Regions from separate parts of the Paenibacillus sp. JGP012 genome, predicted to be linked through region 2. Evidence: riboswitches for the same ligand, from Rfam matches in the RefSeq annotation. Region 2 holds a riboswitch; the other holds the start of a gene.
The links. Region 2 has a riboswitch for S-adenosylmethionine ahead of mmuP (S-methylmethionine permease). Riboswitches for the same ligand answer to the same signal wherever they lie in the genome.

Region 1 (3,500 bases), on a different contig from region 2:
TGTCTTACATAAAGTTTATGGAGGAGAGCGCCCGGAAGCAGGTAGCCTTGAGCAGGTATATGAACGATTGCGTATGATTCGCATCCGTTTCCGCAGACATGTAGAAACGGAACGTAATGTTGGTTAGCTCGGTAGTGCTTAGGAAAAATAGATACCAAAAAGACGAAGTCGTTCCCGGTGAGGGGCGCTTCGTCTTCCATTTCAAATCCAGTCTTTTTTGCGAAAAATAAAGAACATCGTCAGGCCGAGTGTAATCATGAGGCCAATGACAGCGTAATAACCATATCTCCAGTGCAGCTCAGGCATGTTATCAAAGTTCATCCCGTATATTCCGGTAATCACGGTCAGCGGCATGAAGACAGTTGTAATGGCCGTAAACACGCGCATGATCTCATTCGCCCGGTTTGCGATACTGGATTGATAGGCTTCTCGCAAGTTGCCCATCAGGTCGCGGTACGTTTCGAACGTTTCCGAAATTTTCACGGCATTCTCATAAATGTCACTGAAATATTTTTGCAGCTGATCATCAATCAGACGCAGGTCTTTTTTGTTCAGGGTGTTGATAACCTCTTTCTGAGGCCCAAGCACTTTTTTCAGCCACAATATTTCACTTCGCAAACCGATAATTTCATTCAGATGTGATTTCTTGGTGTGCATCAGAATGTCTTCTTCCAGCTTCTCGATGCGAGCTTCAATTCGGTCACCAACGGTGAAATAATTGTCTACAATCAAGTCAACCAGCAAATAGAGAAAGCGATCGGGACTGTTGATCTCCTGTTCCCACAGGATCGGCTTCAGCATCCGTAATTCACTGACCTTCTGTTTCGTTACACTGATAATGAAATGTCTGCCGAGAAACAGATTGACTGCCCGCAGAAAGATCTCTTCATCATCAAAGCGAATGCTGTTGATCACGATAAAATAATGATTTTCATAAATTTCAATCTTTGGACGCTGCTCCTCATCACTCAAGCAGTCCTCCACAGCCAGATCATGCATGGAGAACAGGGGCTGCAGCACAGCCAGATCATCTACGTCTGCATCGATCCAGTAAAAACCTTCAGCCGGTGGAGTCAGCGCTTGCTGGATGTCATCCACCGGAATAAATACACCGTTATTAACCAACCGGATTTTCATGTAATCTACTCCTTCTGCACCCGCCATCAAGGCGGATTTCATCATTAATATGGGCGCAAAAGAACAGATCAGCCGGTCGGCAGCGAAGCCCGATGTACAGGTCTCCGCTTGTTTACGTTCAATCTATAATCAAACGGAAAAAACGGCCCGCTGCCGATGCTGATATCCATTCTCTATGCAGTTGTTCGGAAATCGACTGCCAATTGGGCCTCGGGTCGCCATCCATTTAATATGTCACCTCTCACATAAGGGCTTATAAACACTTGTCTAGTATACCGCTGGTCCAGAGTGCTTTCAAGCGCAAAATGTGTCTATTTCGCGCTCTGAGGCAGTGTATGATTACGGAGTAGAATCGGTTCCGAATTCGGTATCAGAAACACCTAACTGCATCTTGACGTGAGGGCCTGAATGTTTTAAAGTAAAAGTTAATAAATTTGAATTATAATTGAATACAGCGAAATCTTATCAAGAGTAGGTGGAGGGACTAGCCCGATGAAACCCGGCAACCGGCGATATACCGCACGGTGCTAATTCTTGCAGCGACCAAGCATCCTTGTGGTGCTGTTGTAACTGAGAGATGAGAGAGGCGCATATCTGTTTACATATGACCTTTCTCGGAATCCGAGAGAGGTCTTTGTTGTATGCCCCAACTTCTCAGCAGTGATTTTCGCGGCAAATGTGATCTATGACGACCAAGGAGGAATCAACTCACCATGCCAATTAAAATTCCGGACACACTACCAGCTAAAGAAGTGCTTGAAGGGGAGAATATCTTTGTCATGGACGAATCGTCCGCATACAAGCAGGATATTCGTCCACTGCGCATTGCTATTCTGAATCTGATGCCTACCAAAGAGACTACCGAAACACAATTGCTGCGTCTGGTGGGGAACACACCCATTCAGGTGGATGTGGTGCTTGTGCATCCCAAATCTCATACCTCCAAAAATACGTCTCAGGAATATCTGGACATGTTCTACAAAACATTTGATGAGATCCAGCACCGCCGTTTCGACGGCATGATTATTACAGGTGCGCCGGTGGAGCAATTGGATTTTGAGGACGTTAATTATTGGAAGGAGATTCAGGAAATTTTTGAATGGACCAAAACCAATGTAACGTCGACCATGCATATCTGTTGGGCATCCCAGGCTGGTTTATACCACCATTTTGATGTACCCAAAGTTCCGCTGGATGAAAAATGTTTTGGGGTATTCCCGCATACGATCAACAAACCCCATGTTCCACTGCTCCGGGGATTTGATGAGGTGTTTAACGTGCCTCACTCTCGCCATACAGACGTAAGACGTGAGGATATCGAAAAAAACGACAGGCTTGAAATTTTAGCCGAGTCCGAGGAAGCAGGCGTATTTCTGGTAGCTACGAAGGATGGGAAACAAATTTTTGCTACAGGACATGCCGAGTACGATCCGTTCTCTTTAAAATGGGAGTATGACCGTGATGTAGCCAAAGGATTGGATATCGCACTGCCTAAGCATTATTATCCGAACGATGATCCGTCCCAAATCCCTCCGGCTACCTGGCGTGCACACGCCAACTTATTATTCTCTAACTGGCTCAATTACTATGTGTATCAGGAAACACCTTATGATATTGGTCCGCAAATCTAATCGTGATTACAGGAGGATGCAGTAATGGAAGATAACAAGTTGAAGATTGAAAGCCGTTTAGCTCAGATTGGGTCCATCAATGAACCGGTTACAGGAGCCGTTAACTTTCCGATTTATCAATCCACTGCGTTTCGCCACCCGAAGCTGGGACAAAGCACCGGGTTTGATTACATTCGTACAACCAATCCAACACGTAAAGTGCTGGAGGAGGCTGCAGCGGCACTGGAATCCGGTGATGCAGGCTTTGCCTGTAGCTCAGGCATGGCGGCGTTGCAAACGATCTTTGCGATGTTCAGTCAAGGAGATCATCTGATTGTTTCACTTGATCTGTACGGCGGAACATATCGACTGCTGGAGCGAATTCTGTCTCGCTTTGGCGTAACGGCAAGTTATGTAGATACGAATGATCTGGAAGCGCTGGAGAAGGTGTATCAGCCGAACACCAAAGCTGTATTCATAGAGACCCCAACCAATCCGCTCATGATGATCACGGACGTACAAGCCGTAGCCACCTGGGCCAAAAGCCATAACCTGCTGACGATCGTGGACAACACATTGCTCACGCCGTTCTTCCAGCGTCCGATTGAACTTGGCGCAGACATTATCATTCACAGTGCTACCAAATATCTGGGCGGACATAATGATGTTCTCGCTGGACTTATTATTACCAAAGGTGAAGCTTTGTCTGCGGAAATGGCTTTCCTTCATAATTCGATTGGTGCGGTGTTGTCG
Region 2 (3,500 bases):
GAAGCCTTTCACTTGACGGAATCAAAACGAGGACTTGGCCGACGCTGGAATTGGTACGAAGCTTCGAAATACAAGGCTTGATCTTTGAGCGCTTTGAATCGCTCCTGCTGGTTATCTGGATTATGCAGATCTTCTCCACGTTTGCAATTACCCATTACTGTGCTTCAGTAGGCATTCGTGACTTATTCAAGACCAAAAAAATGGGCAAGATCATGTATGTTCTGCTGCCTATTATATATATAGCGGCGATGATGCCCAAAAATGTAGATGAAACCTTTGCACTTGGCGATATGCTGGGTAACGCTTCGGTTTTGCTGTTCGCCATCTTGCCCTTGATCCTGTTGGTCATAAGCATGATACGTAAAAAAGGAGGCAAGCACGCATGATTTTCTTTCGCCTGCTGGGACGGATCACTTGCGTTGTGACCATCCTGAGTTTACTCTCAGGCTGCTGGAGCAGCAGAGAAATTGAGGACTTGAGCTTGTACGTTGCTCTCGGTATTGATGTGGGTCAAGAAACCGAGTTTGAGAAAAAAATTGCGGAGCAGGGAGGACGTTATCCCAAGCTGGACAATGTAACAGCTACCGTTCAGATTGCGCCAGGATATTCCAGCAGCCAAAAAAGTGAGCAGTCAGGATCACCTGCATCCGGTAAAACGTCTTATTCCAATGAACGGCTTTCTGGTGATTCCTTGCTGCAGATTTTCCGTCAGTTTGCCTTGCGCCGTGATCGCCCTCTCATTGGACATCACCTTAAGGTCATTGTGATTTCCAAGGATATTGCCAAAAAATACGGGCTGGATCAGCTGCTGGATTTTATACTGCGCGATAACGACATTCGCCCGAACTGTCTGGTGCTGATCAGTCATCATCGTGCGGTAGATGTGCTTACATCTAATGACCCGTCACGCATTCCGGCATTTTATCTTACGGGGATTACGAATAATTATTATATTTCCAACAAAATTCTGGAGCCTGTATCGCTCGCGAAGCTTGATGCCCAGATGCAATCCGAGTCGAGTTTTCTATTGCAGAATGTACTGAACTATAACGGGGAGGACAAGTTCTCGGGCGGCAGCATCTTCGATGCCAAAACCAAGAAGTTTATCGGTGAGCTTGACCAAACGGATCTGGAGGCTCTGTCCTGGCTCAGACCAAATCAAAAGGGTGGAGTCATCAAGACCTACAGCAAGGAAGGATTTACGGTAATCTATGAGATCAAAAAGAAAAGAACCAAGATTATTCCGAAAGTAGTTGGTGATGACATTTCATTCCACATTAAAGCCGAATCTGATGGTTGGATGATGGAGGATTGGCGAGCTCCGGAAAAGGAGGAGAAGGGAGCTTATCGGGATGATTTGGAAAAGGATTTTGCAAAATTGGTTGAACAGCAGATTAAGGATATGTTGTATAAACTCCAGCATACGTATCAGGTGGATGTTGCCGATTTTCGGGACACAATTCGAATCAAATATCCGAAGACATGGAAGAAGGTGAAGGATCACTGGGATGAGGTGTTTGCGAAGGTGCCCATCACATATGAGGTCAAGACCAGAATTGTGAATCCGGGGTCTTCTACAGAGTAGCTCGTTGGAATTTTGTAGAGGGAGCAGGCTATTGGAACAGGATGCAGGCGTAATTCTATTTAAATGTTGACACATCAGGTGGCAGTCGATATAGTTATAAAAAATCATTTTCTTATCCAGAGAGGTGGAGGGACTGGCCCTTAGAAACCTCAGCAACAGATCTGAAGGATACTGTGCTAATTCCAGCGGGTGAAAGCCTGATAGATAGGAGCAGTTGTTTTTATTTGTCAGTAGAGGCGCACTCTTCGGGAAGAGTGGGTCTTTTTTGTTTGCTCTGGATGAAGAAGCAGGGAGTATGTCATATGGAGAATAACAGCGATAAAGGTCATTTTCAGCGTAAGATGCAAACGAGACATGTGGTCATGCTTTCGCTTGGCGGCGTCATTGGAACGGGATTATTCCTTAGTTCGGGGTACACGATTCAGCAGGCGGGACCGCTCGGTACCATTTTATCCTATCTCATCGGGGCACTCGTCGTGTATCTGGTTATGCTCTGTCTGGGCGAATTATCAGTATATATGCCAGAGACGGGTGCATTCCACAGCTACGCAGCCAAATATATCGGCCCAGCTACAGGTTATACGGTTGCCTGGCTGTACTGGCTGACCTGGACAGTCGCACTGGGCTCAGAATTTACGGCAGCCGGGCTGCTGATGCAGCGCTGGTTCCCGTCCGTAAATGTCTGGATATGGAGTGCACTGTTTGCTCTGATGATTTTTCTGTTTAATGCGTTCACGGTTAAACTGTTTGCCGAATCCGAATTTTGGTTCTCCTTGGTGAAGGTGATGACGATTGTGCTCTTTATTATTATTGGCGGGGCTGCCATGTTTGGGATTATTCCGATGGCAGATGCGTCTCCGGCGCCACTCTTTACCAACATTACAGCATCAGGTTGGTTTCCGCATGGAGCCACAGCCATATTAATGACGATGCTGGCCGTGAACTTTGCCTTTTCGGGTACAGAGCTGATTGGCATTGCTGCCGGAGAGACGGAAAACCCGGAAAAAAACATTCCAAAAGCCATTCATACGACATTATGGCGTCTGATTATTTTCTTTATCGGTACAATTGTTATTTTGTCTGCGCTGCTGCCGATGTCGGACGCAAGCGTGCTGGAAAGTCCATTTGTAGCCGTGATGGAACGGATTGGTGTTCCGTATGCGGCAGACATTATGAATTTTGTTATTCTAACGGCGATTCTTTCCGCAGCTAACTCGGGATTATATGCTTCCTCACGAATGTTATGGTCACTGGCAGATAAAAAGACCATCTCTCCATCGTTTGCGCGCTTGACCAAGCGTGGTGTGCCGTTCAACGCGCTGGTGCTCAGCATGGCTGGTGGTGCGCTGGCATTGCTGTCCAGCATCATTGCACCTGGAACCGTGTATATTACACTTGTCTCTATCTCGGGTCTTGCTGTAGTGGCGGTATGGATGAGCATCAGCGTGTCTCAGTATATGTTCCGCAGACAGTATCTGCGAGAAGGAAACAAAGTGCAGGATCTGGTTTACCGGACACCGCTATATCCAATCGTACCTATCGTTTCATTTTTGCTGTGCCTGGCCTCCTGCATCGGCATTGCTTTTGATCCGACACAGCGAATTGCTTTATACTGCGGTATTCCATTCATTATTCTGTGTTACATCGTATATTACCTGACAGATCGTACGAAGAAGAAAAGAGGGTTGACCCCATGACTAAAATGGAGCAAACGAATGATATCAATGTAATTCAACGTATTCTGAACGACTATCCACTCATGATTCTGGATGGTGCACTGGCTACGGAGCTTGAGCAGCATGGCTGTGATCTGGATGATCCGCTCTGGTCTGCACGTGTGCTGCTGGAGAACCCGGATGTCATTGTGCAGGTACACGCGGATTATTTTCGTGCAGGAGCGGATTGTGCAATTACT

Region 1: another riboswitch for S-adenosylmethionine. It lies ahead of metA (homoserine O-acetyltransferase MetA); the one in region 2 lies ahead of mmuP (S-methylmethionine permease).

The regions. Positions count from the first base shown of each region.
Region 1 covers NZ_JACHKG010000007.1:174,702-178,201, forward strand. Annotated here, with positions in the region: gene HNR77_RS11835 (HRDC domain-containing protein) at 1-127, shown strand, start outside; gene corA (magnesium/cobalt transporter CorA) at 202-1,137, opposite strand; SAM riboswitch class I at 1,597-1,721, shown strand; gene metA (homoserine O-acetyltransferase MetA) at 1,851-2,768, shown strand; gene HNR77_RS11850 (aminotransferase class I/II-fold pyridoxal phosphate-dependent enzyme) at 2,793-3,500, shown strand, end outside.
Region 2 covers NZ_JACHKG010000006.1:63,614-67,113, forward strand. Annotated here, with positions in the region: gene HNR77_RS10080 (GerAB/ArcD/ProY family transporter) at 1-386, shown strand, start outside; gene HNR77_RS10085 (Ger(x)C family spore germination protein) at 383-1,585, shown strand; SAM riboswitch class I at 1,695-1,796, shown strand; gene mmuP (S-methylmethionine permease) at 1,888-3,282, shown strand; gene mmuM (homocysteine S-methyltransferase) at 3,288-3,500, shown strand, end outside.